Regions from separate parts of the Methylobacterium sp. 17Sr1-1 genome, predicted to be linked through region 1. Evidence: riboswitches for the same ligand, from Rfam matches in the RefSeq annotation. Region 1 holds a riboswitch; each other region holds the start of a gene.
The links. Region 1 has a riboswitch for cobalamin ahead of DK412_RS10555 (CbtB domain-containing protein). Riboswitches for the same ligand answer to the same signal wherever they lie in the genome.

Region 1 (4,983 bases):
GATGCCGTGCGCCCGGCAGGTCTCGGAGAGCCGCTCGATGCCGTAGCGCCAGTAATCGAGCCCGCCGAGGCAGCGCACCAGCACGAAGCGGGCGCGGGCGATCACCGCGTCGGCGTAGAGGTCGACCGAGAGCGGGTGGCGCAGCTGCGCGAGCTTGGCGAGACGCAGGCTCGGCCATTCTCCGGGCAGGCCCGCATAGGCGTTCGCCAGACCGGCGAGGTCGGAATCGGTGAAGGACAGGGCGACGATGTCACCGGGCGCCTGGCCCAGATCGACCGCTGCCTCGCCCTCGTCGAGGGAGACCGAATCGATGCGCAGGAGGTGCATCGGCCCTCAGGTCCCCGACACCAAGCGAGGCCGCGGCGGGAATGCGACGCCGTCGTACAGGTCCGCCAACGCCAGGGTCATGCCGAACTCTGGCAGCTCGATCGTCTGGTCGAGCCCGGCGACGAGTTGGCGCTGCCAAGCCCTGTCCGCGTCCCGGCGCCAGAGCGCGATCTCGGGGGCGTTCGGCTCGACCAGCAGGATCACCGCGAGGCTCGCGACCGTCCTGTATTCTTCCAACCTGTCGAAGGCATCGAAGTCACGGGTCGAGGGCGACAGGACCTCGACGACCAGCCGCGGTTCCGCTGCCGTCAGCCCGTTCGGGTCGCGGGCGCCGCGATCGACACCGAGGTCTGGACGGCGGATCTGGCCCGGCAAGGTCTCGACGCTGCCGTCACCGGTGAAGGGCCGGCACGGCGTCCCGCGCAGCCGGGTACGGAACTCGACCACGAGGTTGACCACGATGTCGTCGTGGACGTTGCGCGCACTTAGCCTCAGGCGGACCGGCACCCCGCCGACCAGCTCGTAGCGCTCGTCCTGGCGCTCCTGCCAGGCGAAGAACTCCTGCACGCTCCAGTGCCGCGGCGCGGGCTCCGACATGCGATGCCCTCCCGGGCTTAGGGGTTTCGAAATGAAGGCTGGCAATCTCGATGGTAAAACGTCTGCTCTTTGCGATCAAAAATAAGCGCGGGATCCCCTCTCCAGGCGATACCGGGCTTGCCCGGTATCGCTGCAAGGTTTGGGAGAGGGGTAGGGGCGATCGGAGATCGCGCGAGGGTGGCTCGGGCTCAGAATAAAGCTCCAACCGTGGAGATGCGCAGCTTGACGTTCAGTGCGTGATCCTGAAACCGAGCCACCCTCACGCGGGATCTTCGATCCCCACAGCCCCTCTCCCACACGGGAGAGGGGAGTCGGCGCTATTCTTGAACGTTGGCGAGAACGGAAGCCGTCCTCACCCCCGCAACGCCGCCGCCACCGCCGCCTTGTCGAACCCGGTGAGCCCGATCACCACCAGCGTCCCGTCCCGGTGCTCGCCCGGGCGCCAGGGCCGGTCGTAATGGTGGGCGACGCGGCGGCCGACGCCCTGGACGACGAGGCGCATCGGCTTGTCGGCGACGGCGCAGAAGCCCTTGATCCGCAACACCCCCGCCACCTCGGCGGCCTTCGAGACGCGGGCGGCCAAGTCGTCGGGCGACCCGGCGGCCGTCACGGGGAGCGCGACGCTCTCGAAATCGTCGTGGTCGTGGTCCTCTTCCGTCTCGTGGTGCGAGGGCCGGGCGGCGAGGTCGTCCTCGGCGGCCGCGTTGAGGCCGAGCAGCACGCGGGAATCGAGGGCGCCGTGGGCGGTCTCGACGAGCTTGACCGCGCGGGGCAGGTGCGCCTCCACCTCGGCGCGGACCCGGGCCCGCTCGCCCTCGTCGAGGAGGTCCGACTTGTTCATCACCACGAGGTCGGCGCAGAGGAGCTGGTCCTCGAACACCTCCTCGAGCGGGTTCTCGTGCTCGACGCTGGCATCGGCCGCGCGTTGGGCGGCCAGCGCCTCCGGGTCGTCCGCGAAGGCGCCCGAGGCCACTGCCGGGCCGTCCACCACCGCCACCACGCCGTCGACGGTCACCCGCGAGCGGATCGCCGGCCAGTTGAAGGCCTGGACCAGGGGCTTCGGCAGGGCGAGGCCGGAGGTCTCGATCAGGATGTGCTCGGGCGGCTCCGGACGGTCGAGGAGCTTGTTCAGGGCCGGCACGAAGTCATCGGCGACGGTGCAGCAGATGCAGCCGTTCGGCAGTTCCACCACCGCGTCGGCGTCGCAGCCCGGGATGCCGCACTCGGCCAGCAGCGAGCCGTCGAAGCCGACATCGCCGAACTCGTTGACGATGATCGCGAGGCGCCGGCCGTCGTTGTGCTCGATGGCGTGGCGCACCAGCGTCGTCTTGCCGGCGCCGAGGAAGCCCGTGACGATGGTGCAGGGAATCTTCTTGAGGATGGTCATGGCTCAACCGGCGCGGGAGGGATGCGGGCGACGACGCCCTTGCGGAATTCCTGCGGACGCTCGCGCCAGGGCACGATGCCGTCCGGGGTCCCGGCATAGAGGCCGACGCCGTCGAGGATGATGTCGGCGGAGATCGCCGGGTCGAGGTCGCCGTAGATGTAGGTCCAGCGGCCGGGGCTCGCGACCGCGACCGTGCAGGGCCGCTTGCAGACCGAGAGGCATTCCACCGGCTCGATCCGCACGGGCGCGCCGGGCCGGGCCGCGAGCGCTTCGGCGAGCGCGTCGTGCAGGCGGGCACCGGCGCGGGGGCCGTCCGCCGGATCGGCAGCGTCGCGGCAGGTGGTGCAGACGTAGAGCGTCACGGGATCGCTCACGCGGCCACCTCGCTCCGACGCGCCACGCTCTTCGTCCCGGCGACGGCACCCCAGGCCCAGCCGAAGGCGAGGCCGAGCACCGCCCAGAACGCGAAGGCGACCGCCAGCGACCGGGCGGCGAACTGCGCCGCGTAGACCGGCGGCATCGCGGAGATCTCTTCCGGCCCGTGCGGGGCGCCCCAGAGGTGCGGCGCGACGATGAGGGCGAGGCCGATCGCGATCGCGGCGGGCCGGCGGCGGATCGCCACCAGGTAGAGGCCGATCGCGGTGGCGAGCGCCGTCGCCACCCACCAGAGCTGGCGCGATTCGAGGGCGGCGGCCGCGGCACCGGGCAGTTCCGGCGGCAGCCCCACCGCCGGCGCGAGGCTGGCGGCGAGGAAGCCGCCGATGCCGAATGTCAGCGCCTCGGACGGCGTCACCTCGCGGCCGGTCGCGACCAGCACCGCGCCGAGCAAGAGCGCGTAGCCGACGCCGCTCACCAGCGTCGCGAGGGCCGTGAAGGCGAGGCGCGGCAGGCCGGGCGCGGGCTGCCATTGCGCCTCGGCCCCATGGTCGTGGCCCGCATGAGCCAGCACGATCAACGGGTTGGCGAAGGCGTGGGGAGCCGGCACGGCGCTCTCCGCCGTCTCGTACTTCTCCGCCGCCAGGATCAGCGGAGAGGTGAGGGCGAATTGCAGAACCGAGGTCACGCACGCGGCGAGGAAGCCGGCGACCAGGGCCGCGGCGAGCAGACGTTTCGTCATCGTGGGATCACCTGCACGACCAAAGGGCCGCGGGCCCGCGGCCCCTCGGGGCGCAGGCCGCGCGGCTTTTAAGAGGGTCGGGCCCTGGTCAGTGGCAGGGGAAGTTGTGGGCGTGGCGCCAGTCGTGCGCGGCGTTGTGCAGGGCGACCACCGGCGCGAAGCCGGAGACGAACAGGAGCCCGATGCCGAGCGTGGCAGCCAGGAGGACGGCGCTCAGGCGCTCGCCGGCGAGGGCGGGGGAGAGGGACCGGGTGATCGCGACCATGACGAACTCCTGCCGCCCCACCGGCGGCGTCGAGAGAAAGGGGTGACGGCAGGTCTCCTGGCTCGCGGTGTCTTGCCGGCCCACCGCCTTCCCGGATCGCTCCAGTGGCCGATGGCGGACCGTGTGCGACCGCTCACAGTTGCGGGGGCAGCCGCGGCATACCGGAAGAAGCCCGGCTCCCGCGTTCCCTTTTCACCTCGTCGCCGAGGCACCGTCGTGCGCGACCCTAGCCGGTCGCCTGCGGGCTTGCAATCGGCGCGGCCTGCCGCGACACCTCCGCCCCCGAGTTTTTCGCGGCCCCGCGTTGTCCGCCAGATGAGGAGATGTCCGTGCCGGATCCGGACCGCGCCGCCCCGCGCCTGACCCTGGTGCTGGGCGGCGCCCGCTCAGGCAAGAGCCGCTACGCGGAAGGGCTGATCGAGGCGCGGCCAGGGCCCTGGCGCTACGTCGCGACGGCGCAGCCTTTCGACGACGAGATGCGCGCGCGCATCGCCGAGCACCGCGCCCGCCGGCCTCCGCCCTGGGAGACGGTGGATGCGCCGCGCGATCTGCCGGCGGCGATCGCCCGGGCGCCCGCCGGCCGGCCGGTGCTGGTCGATTGCCTGACCCTGTGGCTGACCAACGCGATGCTGGACGAGGCGGCCGACCTCGCGGCGGAGACCGACGCGCTGGTCGAGGCCTGCCGGGCGGTGGCGGGGCCGCTGGTGCTGGTCTCGAACGAGGTCGGTTACGGCATCGTGCCGGAGAACGCGCTGGCCCGCCGGTTCCGCGACGAGGCCGGGCGCCTGCATCAGCGCCTCGGGGCGATTGCCGACCGGGTGGTGCTGGTGGTGGCCGGCCTGCCGATGATCATCAAGGGAGACGTGCAATGAGCGACGACGAGGCGGCGCGCCATCGCGCCAAGATGGAGAAGCGCAAGGCGGTGCAGGACGCCGAGGTCGCGGGCAAGACGATCGAGAAGGGCCTGCTGATCGTCCATACCGGCCCCGGCAAGGGCAAGTCGACCGCCGCCTTCGGGCTGATGCTGCGGGCGCTCGGCCGCGGCTGGCGGGTCGGGGTGGTGCAGTACATCAAGGGCGCCTGGGAGACCGGCGAGCGCTTCGCGCTGGAGCGGTTCCAGGATCAGGTCGCGTGGCACACGATGGGAGAGGGCTTCACCTGGGAGACCCAGGACCGCGACCGCGACGTGGCGGCGGCCCGCGCCGCCTGGGCGAAGACCGAGGCGCTGATGGCCGATCCGGCGATCCGGCTCCTGATCCTCGACGAGCTCAACATCGCCCTGCGCTACGA
Region 2 (4,983 bases), 2.9 Mb from region 1:
ATCTTCAGCGACCCGATCCAGGCCACCGTCGGCTGGGTGACGCTGCTGCACCAGCTCGGCTTCTTCAACATCCTGCCGCTCTACGTCGTGCTGCTCGGCCTGGCGCCGGCCTTCGTGCTGCTGTCGCGGGTGCATCTCGGCCTCGCGGTCGGGATCTCGGCCCTGCTCTACGCGGTGAGCCTGGTCTTCGAGATCAACATCCCGAGCTGGCCGGTGGAGGGGCATTGGTTCTTCAACCCGCTGTGCTGGCAGCTGCTGCTGGTGCTGGGCTTCGCAGCGCACGAGTGGCGGCGCAGCTCGGAGCGGTTCCTGGCGTGGCGCCGCAAGCTGATGCCGCTCGGGATCGTCATCGTGATCGTCGGCGCGGTCCTGTCCTGGTTCAACCTGCGGCCCGACCCCCTGGCGGTGCCGGAGCCGCGGCTGCTCTTCATCTTCGACAAGTCCTACCTGTCGCCGGCGCGCCTCGTGCACTTCCTCGGCGTGCTCCTCGCCTTCCAGGCGGTGTTCGGCCTCGTTCAGCCGCGGGCGCGCTGGCTCACCCGCCAGCTCGCCGGCCTCGGGCGCAATTCGCTCGCGGTGTTCTCGGTCGGCTCGGTCGCCAGCCTCGGTGCACAGCTGATTCGTTTCTGGAGCGGGGGAGGTTTCGCGACGGACATATTCGTCGTAGGATGCGGGCTGGCCTCACTCTCGTTCACGGCATGGTTCGTCGAATGGCGCTCTCGCTCTCCCCGTCCCTCCTCGGCGGCGTGAGCCTCGCCTTGGTCTCGTGCCTCGGCTTCGCCGTGCAGGCGCAGTCGACGACGCCCCAACCCGCGCCGGTGCAACCCGGACAGGTTCAACCGGCCCAGCCGGCGCATGCCGAGATCCCGGCGCTCCAGGCCACCGCGCCGGGGCTGGACGCGCCCGATCCCAGCCTCTCGCCCGAGTGCCGGGTGCCGGGCTCCAAGCTCTACACCCTGGCCAAGCTCAAGGCGGTGAAGAAGGCGCTGGTCGAGCACCGTGCGGTCCAGGTCCTGACCATCGGCTCCAATTCCGGGGGCATCGGCACCGCCGCGACCTACCCGGTTCGCCTGGAGGACGCGCTCACCCGCTCGCTGCCCGACATCGAGGTGACGGTGGAGAGCCGCGGCGTGTCGGGCGAGATCGCCTTCGGGGCGGCCGAGCGCCTGCGCAACCAGGTGGCGGAGATCGAGCCCGACCTCGTGGTCTGGCAGGTCGGCGGCAACGACGCGCTCGCCCGCGTCGACATCGAGGATTTCTCGCAGTCGCTGGCCGAGACCGTGGCCTGGATCAAGTCGCACGGGATCGACGTGGTCCTGGTCGATCCGCAATACACCGCGAGCCTCGCCAAGGACGATTACTACCGCCAGTTCGTCCAGGCGATCCAGAAAGTCGCCGAGCGCGCGCAGGTGCCCCTGGTCCAGCGCTACGAGGCGATGCGCTACCTCGCCACGCGGGCGATCAGCGCGCTGAAAGGCGAATCGCGGGGCGACACGGCGCAGTCCGGCGCCGGCTTCCGCCTGGCCGATCTCGGCTATCGCTGCATGGCCGAGCACGTCACCCGGGCGATCACCGTCTCGCTGCTCCAGCCGGACGTGGCGCCCGCAAAGGCGGCGGCGCCAGTGCCGGCGAATTGAGACATCGCTCCACGACATTTTTCCATCCGCCACGTCATTCCGGGGCCGCGCAGCGGAGCCCGGAGTCCAGAACCGCAGGTTTTGCAGAAGAATGCGGATTACATTTCGCTTCATCCTGTATCACCTGAGCGTCTGGATTCCGGGCTCTGCTGCGCGGCCCCGGAATGACATGGCGGGGTGCAGAGTCGTCGAGAGAATGCAGGACACCAAGCAATGCTGAAACCCTGGCTGATCGCCGCCTCCTGCATCGCCCTCCTCACCGCGATCCCCGCCCCCCGCGCCGCCGAACCCCTACGCCTCGTCCTCGCCACCGCGACGCCCGGCGGCGGGTTTCCGGCCTATGGCGAGGCGCTGGCGGCGGCGCTCCGGGAGGTGGATCCGGATCTCACCTTGGAGTTGCGCGCCAGCAAGGGCTCGACCGAGAATCTAGTCCTCCTGCGCGATCGCCACGTCGATCTCGGCCTCGTCCAGGGCGAGTACGCCTACGAGGCGCTCGAAGGCCAGGGCGCACCGGCGGTGACGGTGGTCGCGCCGGTCTACGCCGCACCCGGCCTGTTCGTGGTGCCGGCGGGGAGCCCGGTGACGCGCATCGACGACCTGCGCGGGCAAATGGTGGCCCTCGGCACGAAGAGCTCCGGGCTCACCGCCATGGGCCGAACCGTGCTGCGCGGCTCCGGCATCGACCCCGAGCACGACATCCGCCCGATCCTCCTTGAGCACGCCGGCGACGGCCCGGCGATGGTGCGCGACGGACGGGCCGCGGCCCTGTTCGGCGGCGGCACCGGCTGGCCGGGCTTCCGGACCATGGCCGAAGCGCCGGGCGGCGCCCGCTTCCTCGGCCCCTCGGCGGCGGCGATCCCGGCGATCCTGGCGGCGAGCCCGTCCCTGCGGCGCATCACCGTCGCGCCCGGCACCTTCCCGGGCCAGAACGCGGCGATCGAGACGGTGGGGTCGTGGAGCTTCGTTCTCGGCCGGCCCGGCCTCGACCCGGCCGCGGTGACCCGCCTCGTCGCGGCGATCGACAAGGCGAAGCCGGCCCTCGCCCGGCTCTTGCCGCACGAGCGGCCGAGCGACCCGCGCGACTTGAAGGACGCCGTCCCGGCGGCGTGGCTGCACCCCGCGACGGCGGCCTTCCTGCGCGGGGAGTAGGGCCGGGAGGCCCTGCCGGACAGTGTGATCCCGCAGCCACAGCGATCGCAACATTATTACATTGCGTTTCTGGATGTTGCTCCCCGGTGGGCGGGCTGCCATGGATGGTGCCGCCAAGGTTCCTGGGGCGCGAGCCCGCGGGCGAAGAGGGAACTCGGTGAGTCCTGACGGGACGAAGCCGAGGCTGCCCCCGCAACTGTGAGCGGAGAGGTCCCGCCGCCGACGGCCACTGGTGCGCCTGCACCGGGAAGGCCAGGCGGGTCCGACGATCCGCGAGCCAGGAGACCTGCCTTGAGCGCGCGCCGTCTGGCGCGGTCACGTCCCGCGGGCGGTACGGCCCGGAGGAGCGCTCGGGCATGCGCCGCGCGGACGCGCGGACTCAGCCTGCCGCTCGCCCGGATCGCGTCGCGCGGCAACAGTCGAGTACGCTCCGTGAAACGCCGTCCGCCGTCCCCCAGCGTTCCGTCCGCTCACCCGGCGCCCCACCGGCGTCGGTACGGTGCGACCCTGGCGACCGCGCTCGCTCTCGGCGCCGCGGCGCCCGAGGCCCGGGCCGAGGAGACCATCGCCCTCGACGAGGTCGTGGTGGAGGGCCCGCGCCCGCCCGTGCCGGGCCCGAGCCTGCCGGTGCTGCCGACCACCGCCGCCGGCACGATCGGCCTCGTCGGCCCGACCCCGGGCTTTCGCGCCGACCGCGCCGTCAGCAGCACGAAGACGGACACGCCCCAGCGCGACGTGCCGCAGGTCGTCACCGTCGCCCCCCGCGAGGTCATCACCGATCTGGCGGCGACGCGGGCCGAGCAGGTCCTCGCCTACACGCCGGGCATCGTGCAGCAGAACAATTTCGGCGGGCTCTCGCCCCTCGGCTACGCCGTGCGCGGCGTCGCCACGGCCGAGATCTACAAGAACGGATTTCCCCTCGCCCGCGGGTTCCCGCCCCAGCAGGACACCCAGAACATCGAGCGGATCGAGGTGCTGAAGGGCCCCGGCGGCGGCCTGTTCGGCCGCAGCGACCCGGGCGGCCTCGTCAACATCATCACCAAGCAGCCGACGAGGGAGCGCTTCGTCGAGATGGGCGGGCTCTGGGGCTCGTTCGAACAGGCCCGCGGCACGGTCGATGCCGGAGGCAGCCTCGACGAGGAGGGCACGCTCCTCTACCGCTTCAACCTCGCCGCTGGACGCCAGAGCAGCTTCCGGGATTTCGTCGACGGCGACCGGCTCCTCGTCGCCCCGGTGGTGAGCTGGCAGGTCACGCCCGATACGCGGGTGACGGTCGAGACCGAATTTCTGCGCAACCGCGCGGTGTTCGACCGCGGCATCGTGGCGATCAACGGGCAGCTCGGCGCATTGCCGATCTCCCGCTTCCTCGGCGAGCCGGGCCAGAGCATCCATCAATCCAGCGACACGATGCAGGTGCGGGTCGACCACCGCTTCGATGCCGACTGGCAGATGCGGCTCGCGACCTACTTCAACACCGGCGCGCTGACCGGCGAGGCGGTGGAGGTGAGGGGGATCGCCGCCGACAACCGCACCGTCCTGCGCGACCGCAACCTGCGCAATTACCGCTGGGACGTGGCGATCGGCCAGGCCGAGCTGGTCGGACGCTTCGACACCGCCGGGATCGGCCACACCCTGCTCCTCGGTGTCGAGCGCGAGAGCACCGATGCCCGCTACCAGCAGGTCCGCTCGCGCTTCCGCCAGACGCCCTATTCCCTCGACATTGATGCCCCGGTCTACGGCCGGCCGCTGCCGCCCTTCGCCTTCCAGACCAACGGATTCGAGCAGGTCACCAACACGGCTTTCTACGCCCAGGACCAGATCAGCTTGACCCCGGAATGGAAGGCGCTCGTCGGCGCGCGTTTCGACGTCTTCGAGCAGTCGTTCCGGGAGCGGACCACCGGGCTCCAGACCGACCAGACCCATTTCGCCGCCTCGCCCCGGGCCGGGCTCGTCTACCAGCCGCTACAGGCGCTCTCCTTCTACGCCAATGTCGGCACCAGCTTCCGGCCGAATACCGGGCCCGACGCGTTCGCGGCGGCACGGAGTGCTCCCTTCGCGCCGGAGAGCGGCCTCGGCTACGAGGTCGGCACCAAGCTCGACCTGTTCGGAGGCGCCTTGAGCCTCACCGGCGCCGCCTTCCGGGTCGAGCGACAGAACGTGCTGACCGCCGATCCCAACAATTCCGGCTTCTCCCTCG
Region 3 (4,983 bases), 2.6 Mb from region 1:
GTGATCTTCCTGTGCCTGCTCGCGGCGGCGGGCCTGCGGGCCTCGCCCGGCGTGCTGATCCTGCCGCTCGAGCAGGCCTTCGGCTGGAGCCGCGGCACCACCTCCTTCGCCGCCGGGCTCGGCATCTTCCTCTACGGCCTCGTCGGGCCGTTCGCGGCGGCCCTAATGCAGAGCTTCGGCATCCGCCGCACGCTGCTCTGCGCCCTCGCCCTGATGGCGGCCTCGACCGCGCTGAGCGCGCTGATGAGCGAGCCCTGGCACCTCATCGCCACCTGGGGCGTGCTGTCGGGCCTCGGCAGCGGCTGCGTCGCCATCGTGCTCGGCGCCACCGTGGTGAACCGCTGGTTCGCCGTGCGCCGCGGCCTGTTCATGGGGCTGCTGACCGCCAGCACCGCCACCGGCACGCTGGTCTTCCTGCCCGGCCTCGCGGCGATCGCGCAAGCCGGCGGCTGGCAGCCGGTGGTGCTGACCGTCGCCTGCGCGATCGCGGCGCTGATTCCGGTCGTCGCCTGGCTCCTGCCGGAGCGGCCCTCCGACATCGGCCTCACCCCCTACGGCGCGGCGCCGGGCACCGTCTCCGAGCCGCCCCGGCGCGCCAATCCGTTCAAGGCGGCGATCGACGGGCTGGTGCGGGCGAGCGCCAAGGGCGACTTCTGGCTCCTGTTCGGCACGTTCTTCATCTGCGGGCTCACCACCAACGGGCTGGTCGGCACCCACCTGATCTCGTTCTGCGCCGACCAGGGCATCCCGGAGGTGCGGGCCGCGGGGCTGCTCGCGCTGATGGGCGTGTTCGACCTCATCGGCACCACCGGCTCGGGCTGGCTCACCGACCGCTACGACCCGCGCAAGCTCCTGTTCGTCTATTACGGCCTGCGCGGCCTGTCGCTGATGGCCCTGCCCTTCACCGACTTCTCGTTCTACAGCCTGTCGATCTTCGCGGTGTTCTACGGCCTCGACTGGATCGCCACGGTGCCGCCGACGGTGCGGCTCGCCAACGAGGCCTTCGGCGAGCGCGACGCCCCGATCGTGTTCGGCTGGATCGCCGCCGGCCACCAGCTCGGTGCCGCCACCGCCGCCTTCGGCGCCGGCCTGGTGCGCGCCTCGGAGGGCCGCTACCTCGAGGCGTTCCTGGCCGCCGGGCTGACCGCCGTGATGGCCGCGCTGATGTCGCTGATGATCGGCCGGATGCGCCAGGCGGCGCCGGCGGCGGCGTGAGGACCGAGCCGGACGCAGCCCCGAGGGCGCGTCCGGCTTTGCTGATTTCCCGTGCTTTTTCGGGCTTTCCGCGCCTTGCCCTGGCCGGGGCGGCCGGTCTACCCCATCTGATCGGCGGGCCGTGCAGGCCCGCGACGTGAAGGCCGTTCTCCCGAGGTCATCGATGCTCACCGACACTCCCGCGGCCGGCCAGCCCCCCGCGGGCGCCCTGATCAAGGACACCACCACCGCGACCTTCCGCCAGGACGTGATGCAGGAATCCCTGCAGCAGCCGGTGCTGGTCGATTTCTGGGCGCCCTGGTGCGGGCCGTGCAAGCAGCTCACCCCGATCATCGAGAAGGCCGTCAAGGACGCCGGCGGCAAGGTGAAGCTCGTCAAGATGAACATCGACGAGCATCCCCAGATCGCCGGCCAGCTCGGCATCCAGTCGATCCCGGCGGTGATCGCGTTCCAGCGCGGCCAGCCGGTCGACGGCTTCATGGGGGCGCTCCCCGAGGCGCAGATCAAGGCCTTCATCGAGCGCCTGGTCGGCCCGGTGGGCCCGACGGCGATCGAGGATGCGATGGCGGAGGCGCAAGCCGCCGCCGAGGCCGGCGACACCCAGGCCGCCGCCGAGATCTACGCCGCGGTGCTCGGCCAGGAGCCGGGTCATGCCGGCGCCATCGCGGCCCTCGCCCGCCTCCACCTCGATGCCGACGACCTCGAGGGCGCCCGCCGCTTCATCGAGGCCGCGCCGCCCGAGGCCGCCAAGGACCCGGCCATCGCCGCCGTGAAGGCCGCGATCGAGCTCGCCGAGCAGGCGGCGTCGCTCGGCGACCTCGCCGGCTTCCAGCGCCGGATCGAGGCCGACCCCGCTGATTACCAGGCCCGGTTCGACCTCGCGCTCGGCCTCAACGCCAAGGGCCAGCAGCAGGAGGCGGTCGACCAGCTGATCGAGATCGTCCGCCGCGACCGGTCCTGGAACGACGACGGCGCCCGCAAGCAGCTGCTCCAGCTGTTCGAGGCCTGGGGACCGATGGACCCGATGACCATCCGCGGCCGGCGCAAGCTGTCGACCCTGATGTTCTCGTGAGGCCGGCCGGGATGCGTCGCGAACTGCGTCGCGAAGTGCATCCCGGGCGCGGCATTACGCCGGACAGGTATCCACGCCGGAGAGCGGCGCCCTAGATGGCACGCTGTGATCCCGGGCCCGAGACGACGGAGCCCGGGACACCCCTCCGATCCGCGCGGGAGCGACGCCGATGAGCATGAACGTCGCCTACAAGGGGCCGGCCGACTGCCCGACCGAGATCCCGGTCTTTCCCCTCCCCGGGGCTCTGCTGCTGCCGCGGGGCCAGATGCCGCTCAACATCTTCGAGCCGCGCTACCTCGCGATGATCGACGAGGCCCTGCGCACCGACCGCGTGATCGGCATGATCCAGCCGGATTCCGAATCCGGCGAGGCCCCGCTCTCGCCGAAGCTGTTCCGGATCGGCTGCGCCGGCCGCGTCACCCAGTTCGCCGAGACCGGCGACGGCCGCTACCTGATCTCGCTCACCGGCATCGCCCGGTTCCGGATCGAGGAGGAGTTGCCGAACGCCATGGGCTTCCGCCGCTGCAGGGTCACCTTCGCGCCGTTCGAGAGCGACTTCCACGCCCGCGCCGGCGAGGAGGCGGTGGACCGCGCCGGGGTGCTGAAGGCGCTTCGCGATTTCGTCGAGGCCAACGACCTCAAGGTCGACTGGGCCGGGATCGAGGAGGCGCCGAACGAGGCCCTGGTGAATGCGCTCTGCATGATGAGCCCGTTCGGCCCGCGCGAGAAGCAGGCGATGCTGGAGGCGCCCGACCTCAAGACCCGGGCCGAGGTGCTGATCGCCGTGACCGAGATGGAGCTGGTGCGGGCCTCGGGAGCCGAGCCGACGCTGCAATAGGCGGCGCTTTGGGCTAGAGAGCCGCCGGACCCATTCGGAAGGACCACCCGTGAGCGATTCCCCCGCCTCCTTCGAGGCCACCCGCATCGACCCGAAGCTGCTCGAACTCCTGGTCTGCCCCCTGACCAAGGAGCGGCTCGACTACGATTCGGCGCGCCAGGAGCTGATCAGCCGCTCGGCCAAGCTCGCCTACCCGATCCGCGACGGCATCCCGATCATGCTGCCGGAAGAGGCCCGGCCGCTGGCGGATTGAGGCGACGGCGCCGCGCCGACGCGGGATCCCGCGCGGTTTCCCGTCGACAACCGGCAACACGCCCGACAAATCGGCGCGGGCCACGTTGGCGCCCGCCCCGTCCGCGCCTACACCTCGACGGGACGGTTCCCCCAGGGGATCAAAAGGGAACGCGGTGCCGAGAAGCCGCGGCTGCCCCCGCAACTGTGAGCGGCGAGGCCTCCATCACCGATGTCACTGGGTGTCAGCGCCCGGGAAGACGATGGGGGGCGGAGACCCGTAAGCCAGGAGACTTGGTAGGGATGAAGACCTGCCGTCAGCCGTGGTCACATGTGGGACGCGCCGGCCGGGGTGTGCCGGTGCCTCCACGGTGACGTGCCACAGCCCATGAAGGCTCGCCCGTGCCTGTCTCCCGTCTTCCACTCCTCGCGGCGCTCGCCGCGAGCCTGCCAGTCCCCGCCCTCGCCCAGGACGACATCCCCCTCGACCAGATCGAGGTGAAAGCGCCAGTGACCGGCACTCCGGGCGCGGCCAGCGCCAGCTATCCCGGCGGCGTCACCGGCATCGGCGGCGCCTTGCGCCCAGTCGAGTCGGCGAGCGCCGGCATCGTCAGTGGGGCCGTCCTCAACAGCCTGCCCGTCACCCGCCCGGGCGAGGTGCTGGAGGCGGTGCCGGGCCTGATCGTCACCCAGCATTCCGGCGAGGGCAAAGCCAACCAGTTCTTCCTGCGCGGCTTCAACCTCGACCACGGCACCGACATCGCCATCCACGTCGACGGCATGCCGGTGAACATGCGCACCCACGCCCACGGCCAGGGCTACGCCGACCTCAACTTCCTGATCCCCGAGCTCGTCGGCGCGGTGGAGTTCCACAAAGGCCCCTACTTCGTCCGCGACGGCGACTTCGCCTCCGCCGGCTCGGTGCGGATCGACTACCTCGACACGCTCGACCGCAACATCGCGCTGACCACGCTGGGCAGCTTCGGCTTCAGGCGCGGGCTCTCGGCGGCCTCCGTGCCCCTCGGCGCCGGCACCCTGCTCGTCGCCGGCGAGGCGCAGACCTATGACGGGCCCTGGGCGGTGCCGGACCGGCTCGGCAAGCTCAACGGCGTCGCCCGCTACAGCCAGGGCACCGCGACCGACGGATTCGCCGTCACCGGCATGGCCTACTGGGCCAGGTGGAACGCCACCAACCAGATCCCCGAGCGGGCGGTGGCGGAGGGAATCATCGGCCGCTACGGCACCCTCGATCCGACCGATGGCGGCGATACCGGGCGGTTCTCGCTCTCGGGGCGCTGGAGCCAGTCGGATGCCGGCGGCACCACCCGGGCCTCGGCCTACCTGGTCCGCTACCAGATGAACCTCTGGAACGACTTCACGTATTTCCTCAACGATCCGGTCAACGGCGACCAGTTCCGCCAGCGCGACGCCCGGGTGCTCGGCGGCGGCGAAATCTCCCGGACGTTCCAGGGCGACCTGTTCGGGTTCGCCGTGGAGAACGAGATCGGCGTGCAGACCCGCACCGACGACATCCGGGTCGGCCTGTTCAACACCACCGCCCGGCAATACCGCTCGACGGTGCTCGCCGACCGGGTGCTGGAGGCGAGCGCCGCCTTCACTTACGAGA
Region 4 (4,983 bases), 460 kb from region 1:
CTACGGCCTTGACGGAAATGGTTCGGCGTCTGTGAGTTGGGCGTCTTTGCGGTTCAGCGAGGACAACCGATGCGAGGCTTTGGATCGGGCGACGTACGCACCGAGGCCCGGGGGGCGTGGCTGTTTGAGCGGATCGTCACCACCGGCAGCGTGGTGCTGAGCACGGTGGGCGGCAGCGAAGCCGGTACGGCGGCCGCCCATCGCTACCTTTCCTCGCCCTGCGCTGACTGGCAGGGCATCCTGCAGGCTTTTGCAGCCCGCACGGCCCAGGCCTGCGCCGGGCGTCCGATCGTGGCCGTCCAGGACACGAGCGAGATCAACTTCACCCCAGCTGCTGCTGGCCGCCATGGCCTGGGGCCGGCCGGCAACGGCCGCAATCCCGGCTTCTTCCTGCACCCGGTCATCGCCGTCGATGCCGAGGACGAGGCGGTGCTGGGCTTGGTCGACGCCCAGCTCTGGACCCGCGCCGCCCGCCAGACGGCGCCACGTCACCGGCGGCCAGTCGAGGACAAGGAGAGCCAGCGCTGGATCACCGGAGCGGCCGCTGCCGCGACGGCTTTGGCCGACACGGCCCGGAGCTTGATCGTGGTCGCCGACCAGGAGGGCGACATCTACAGCCACTTCGCCCGTCGGCCCGCGGGCAGCGATCTTCTGGTGCGGGCACGCCATGACCGGCCACTGGTTGAAGGGGGCAGCCTTCAGGACAAGGCGTCATGGCCCGTCGCGACAACCGGCACCGTGGAGGTGCCGGCTCGCCCTGGGGTGCCGGCCCGCATCGCCAAGGTGAGGCTGCAGGCCGGACCGGTCGAGGTGGTCCGTCCCTCCGGCCCAGGCGCCCGCGAGCCGGCCAGCCTGAGGCTGCATGGCGTCTGCGTGCAGGAACTCGAGCCGCCTGTGGGCGTGACGCCCTTGTGCTGGCGGCTTCTGACGACGCGGGCGGTGCCGGATGCCGCCGCCGCGCAGGACATGGTGCGGCTGTACCGGTTGAGGTGGCGGATCGAGGAGGTGTTCCGCGCTCTCAAGCGCGACGGGCTCGGCCTGGACGAGACACAGGTGCGGGTGCCAGACAAGCTGTTCCGGCTGAGTGCCTTGGCGCTGGGAGCCGCCGTGCGGATCCTGCAGTTGGTCGATGCCCGCGACGGCAGCCGACGACCGATGCAGGACGTTCTGGATAAGGCGGCTCTGCCAGTGGTCGCGGAACTGGGGCGGGCCTGCGAGGGCAGCACGGACCGCCTGCGCAACCCTCACCCCGTCGGCAACCTGAGCTGGTTAGAGTGGATCGTGGCCCGCCACGGCGGCTGGAACGCTCCCAACTCGCCACCCGGTCCCAAGGTCGTCGCGCGCGGATGGGAGCGCTTCTCGGCCATGCTCGCCGGTGCCCTCCTCGCGAGAGACTCACTTCCGTCAAGGCCGTAGCCCGCAGAGGGGGGAGGGTTGGGGCGCGAGGCTCCCGTGTGTTGATCAAACCGACACCCACCATTGCTCCTTCGTATCCGAACGGCTAAGCTTGCCGTCGACGGTTCCCTCCGGGGATCAAAAGGGAACGCGGTGAGGGTTCGCCCGAAGCCGCGGCTGCCCCCGCAACTGTGAGCGGCGAGCCTTCCATCACTCATGTCACTGGGGACCCCTGAAAAGGTCCCTGGGAAGACGATGGCAGGCGCTGACCCGTGAGCCAGGAGACCTGCCGTCAGCCGTGGTCACACGCGAGCACGTCGGGCGGGGTGTCCTGATGGGTGTCGAGGCGAGGGCGCCAAGCCCCCGTCCCGCTGTCGTTCGCGGTGACGTGCCACAGCCCCGCGCCGTCCCGCCATGCCCGGTCCCGCCCTCCCCCGACCCGCCGACAGGGTGCGCGTCGCAAGGGATGCAAGAAATGTAACTTTATAACGTTACATATGCGACGAGACCGGCTACGGACGGAGTGGAAGCCCATCCCGGATACCACCATGCAAGCGCACCGCGCCCGCCGCGCGACGACCTTCGCCACCGCCCTCGCCGCCCCGCTGCTGGCCGCCGCCCCCGGCACCGCAGAAGAAATCGCCCTCGACCGCATCGAGGTCGCGGGCGTCCGCTCCCGGGAGGAGGCCGCCCCGGGCCTCAATCTCGCGACGCCGTCGCGCTCAGGCAGCCGCCTCGGCCTCACCCCGCTCGAGACCCCGGCGAGCCTCGACATCATCAGCGGCGAGACCGTCCGGGCCCGGGGCCAGAACACGCTCGAGGAGGCGGTGACCCAGAACGCCGTCGGCATCACCAGCATCGCCTCACCCGGCAACGGCAACCACTCCTTCGCCGCCCGCGGCTTCGTCGGGCCGAGCTCGGTGCAGCAGCTCTACGACGGCACCCGGCTCTATGTCGGGGTCGGCACCGTCACCTTCCCGTTCGACACCTGGTCGGCGGAGCGGATCGAGGTGCTGCGCGGCCCGGCCTCGGTGCTCTACGGCGAGGGCGCGATCGGCGGCATCATCAACGTGGTGCCGAAGAAGCCGACCTTCGTCCCGGTCGGCGAGGCGCGGGCGGCGATCGGCTCCGACGGCCTCGCGCGCCTCGCCCTCGATAGCGGCGGGCCGGTCGGCGAGGACCTGGCCTACCGGCTCAACCTCAGCGGCAACCGGGCCGACGGCTGGGTCAAGCCCGACGGCGACTTTCGCAATCTCGCCCTCTCGGCGGCGGTGACCTGGCGGGCGGCCCCCGACCTGAGCGTCACCCTCTCGCACGACCTCGGCCACAACGAGCCGACCCGCTACTGGGGCTCGCCCCTCGTCGACACGCGGGTGCCCGACCGCTTGCGCTTCACCAACTACAACATCCAGGATTCGCAGATCGCCTGGTTCGACAACTGGACGCAATTGCGCGCCGAGTGGAATCCCAGCCCCGACATCACGGTGCGCAACACCGCCTATCGCCTCTCCACCGAGCGGCACTGGCGCGACGTCGAGCAATACACCTACCAGCCGGCGACCGGCCTGATCGGCCGCAGCGACTACATCGAGATCCGCCACCACGAGGAGCAGATCGGCAACCGCCTCGACGCGACCGTCCGCGGCAGCCTGCTCGGCATCAAGAGTGCGACGGTGATCGGCTTCGACGTCAACCACATCGCGTTCCGGCGCGACAGCAATGCGCCGTTCGGGGGCGAGAGCGTCGTCGATCCGTTCGATTTCGCGCAAGGGCGCTTCATCAACCTCGCGGGCACCCGCACCGACATCGTCTCGCGCACCCGCCAGGCCTCGGTCTTCGCCGAGAACCGGCTGGAGCTGACGCCGCACTTCGCCCTGGTGACCGGCCTGCGCTACGACGCGCCGACGGTCGCGGTGAGCCGGCCGCTGGCCGGGACCGCCTTCGAGAAGACCTTCGACTCGGTGAGCACCCGCGCCGCGGCCGTCTATACCCCGACGCCCGATCTCGCCCTCTACGCGCAAGTTGCCACCGCCGCCGATCCGCTCGGCAGCCTGATCACCACCAGCGTGCCGCAGGCGCAGTTCCAGCTCGCCACCGGCGAACAGGTCGAGGCCGGCGCCAAGGGCCTGTTCGACAATGGTCGCGGGGAGTGGACCTTCGCCGCCTATCACATTCGCAAGGACAACCTGCTGAGCCCGATCCCCGGCCGGCCGACGGAGGTCGCCGCAATCGGCAGCCAGTCCTCCCGCGGGATCGAGGTCGCCTTCGCCTACCAGCTCTCGGAGCAGTGGCGCATCGAGGCCAACACCGCCCTGCTGCGGGCCCGCTACGACTCGTTCTCGCAGAATACCGATGCTGGCCTGGTGTCGTTCGCCGGCAAGGTCCCGGTCGACGTGCCGCAACGGGTGACCAATGTCTGGCTCAGCTACGCCTTCGCGCCGGGCTGGGTGGCGCGGCTCGGCATCAACGATGTCGGGCCGGTGTTCAGCGACTTCGCCAACACGGTCAGGCGGCCGGCCTACACGCTCGTGAACGCCACCCTGGACTGGCAGGTGACGCCGACCTCGCGCCTGTCGCTGCGCGGCTACAACCTGACCGACCGGCTCTACGCGATCTCCGGCAACAGCAATTCCTGGCTGCTCGGCCGGCCGCGCTCGGTCGAGCTCGCCTACCACGTCACCTTCTGATGCGCGGATTGCGCAAGCGGCTGAAACGGTGGCTGCATCTCGGCCACCGCTGGCTCGGCATCGCGACCGGGCTCTTCGTCGTCGCCTGGTTCGCCTCCGGGCTGGTGATGCTAACGGTCGGCTTCCCCGTCCTCACGCAGGCCGAGCGGGTCGCGGCGTCCGGCCCGCTCCGCCTCGACGCCGTGCGGCTGACGCCGCAGGCGGCGCTGGAGCGGTCGGGCGCGTCCGCCTTCCCCGATACCCTCACCCTGGCGATGCGTGGACCCGAGCCCGCCTACTGGATCACGCAAGGCGACGGACGGCGCCTCGCGCTCTCGGCCGCGACCGGCGCGCCGTTCCCGCCCCTGACGGCGGAGAGCGCCGCGGCGCTCGCCGCGACCCATCCCCTCGCCCGTCGCGTCGCCGATCTCGGCCCCGTCACGCGCGACCAGTGGACCGTGACGGCGCGCTACGATCCCTTGCGGCCGTTCCGGCGCGTGGCCCTGGGCGACGTGGCCGGGACCGAGCTCTACCTGTCGGTCGCCACGGGCGAGCTCGCCCTCGACACCACCCGGACCGAGCGGGTGTGGAACTGGGCCGGCTCCGTCCTCCACTGGGTCTACCTCACGCCGCTGCGCGCCCGCGCGGGCCTGTGGCAGGACGTGGTGCTGTGGATCTCCGGGATCACGCTCGCGGGGGCCGCGAGCGGCTACGCCCTCGGCTTCGTCCGGCTGATGCGCGGCCGGCTGACGCCCTACCGGGGCTTCGCCGCCTGGCACCACCTCGCGGGGGTGGCGGGCGGGCTCGTCGTCGTCACCTTCCTCTTCAGCGGTTGGCTGTCGATGAACCCGCGCGGCTGGTTCGGGCCGCGGGCGCCCGACGCCGCCATGCGGGCGGCCTATGCGGGGCAGGCGGCGCCGGT

Region 2: linked by a shared signal. The riboswitch ahead of DK412_RS23715 (TonB-dependent siderophore receptor) and the one ahead of DK412_RS10555 (CbtB domain-containing protein) in region 1 are both predicted to bind cobalamin.
Region 3: linked by a shared signal. The riboswitch ahead of DK412_RS28655 (TonB-dependent receptor) and the one ahead of DK412_RS10555 (CbtB domain-containing protein) in region 1 are both predicted to bind cobalamin.
Region 4: linked by a shared signal. The riboswitch ahead of DK412_RS08410 (TonB-dependent siderophore receptor) and the one ahead of DK412_RS10555 (CbtB domain-containing protein) in region 1 are both predicted to bind cobalamin.

What each region holds. Positions count from the first base shown of each region.
Region 1 is NZ_CP029552.1:2,330,321-2,335,303, forward strand. Features, by position in the region: gene cobN (cobaltochelatase subunit CobN) at 1-327, opposite strand, end outside; gene DK412_RS10535 (Uma2 family endonuclease) at 334-924, opposite strand; gene cobW (cobalamin biosynthesis protein CobW) at 1,277-2,311, opposite strand; gene DK412_RS10545 (DUF1636 domain-containing protein) at 2,308-2,685, opposite strand; gene DK412_RS10550 (CbtA family protein) at 2,682-3,428, opposite strand; gene DK412_RS10555 (CbtB domain-containing protein) at 3,517-3,693, opposite strand; cobalamin riboswitch at 3,723-3,924, opposite strand; gene cobU (bifunctional adenosylcobinamide kinase/adenosylcobinamide-phosphate guanylyltransferase) at 4,053-4,565, shown strand; gene cobO (cob(I)yrinic acid a,c-diamide adenosyltransferase) at 4,562-4,983, shown strand, end outside.
Region 2 is NZ_CP029552.1:5,216,408-5,221,390, forward strand. Features, by position in the region: gene DK412_RS23700 (OpgC domain-containing protein) at 1-750, shown strand, start outside; gene DK412_RS23705 (SGNH/GDSL hydrolase family protein) at 711-1,637, shown strand; gene DK412_RS23710 (TAXI family TRAP transporter solute-binding subunit) at 1,851-2,786, shown strand; cobalamin riboswitch at 2,886-3,095, shown strand; gene DK412_RS23715 (TonB-dependent siderophore receptor) at 3,294-4,983, shown strand, end outside.
Region 3 is NZ_CP029552.1:6,255,164-6,260,146, forward strand. Features, by position in the region: gene DK412_RS28635 (MFS transporter) at 1-1,215, shown strand, start outside; gene trxA (thioredoxin) at 1,379-2,287, shown strand; gene DK412_RS28645 (LON peptidase substrate-binding domain-containing protein) at 2,457-3,125, shown strand; gene DK412_RS28650 (Trm112 family protein) at 3,175-3,378, shown strand; cobalamin riboswitch at 3,505-3,653, shown strand; gene DK412_RS28655 (TonB-dependent receptor) at 3,834-4,983, shown strand, end outside.
Region 4 is NZ_CP029552.1:1,870,963-1,875,945, reverse strand. Features, by position in the region: gene DK412_RS08415 (IS4 family transposase) at 70-1,416, shown strand; cobalamin riboswitch at 1,501-1,704, shown strand; gene DK412_RS08410 (TonB-dependent siderophore receptor) at 1,944-4,082, shown strand; gene DK412_RS08405 (peptidase) at 4,082-4,983, shown strand, end outside.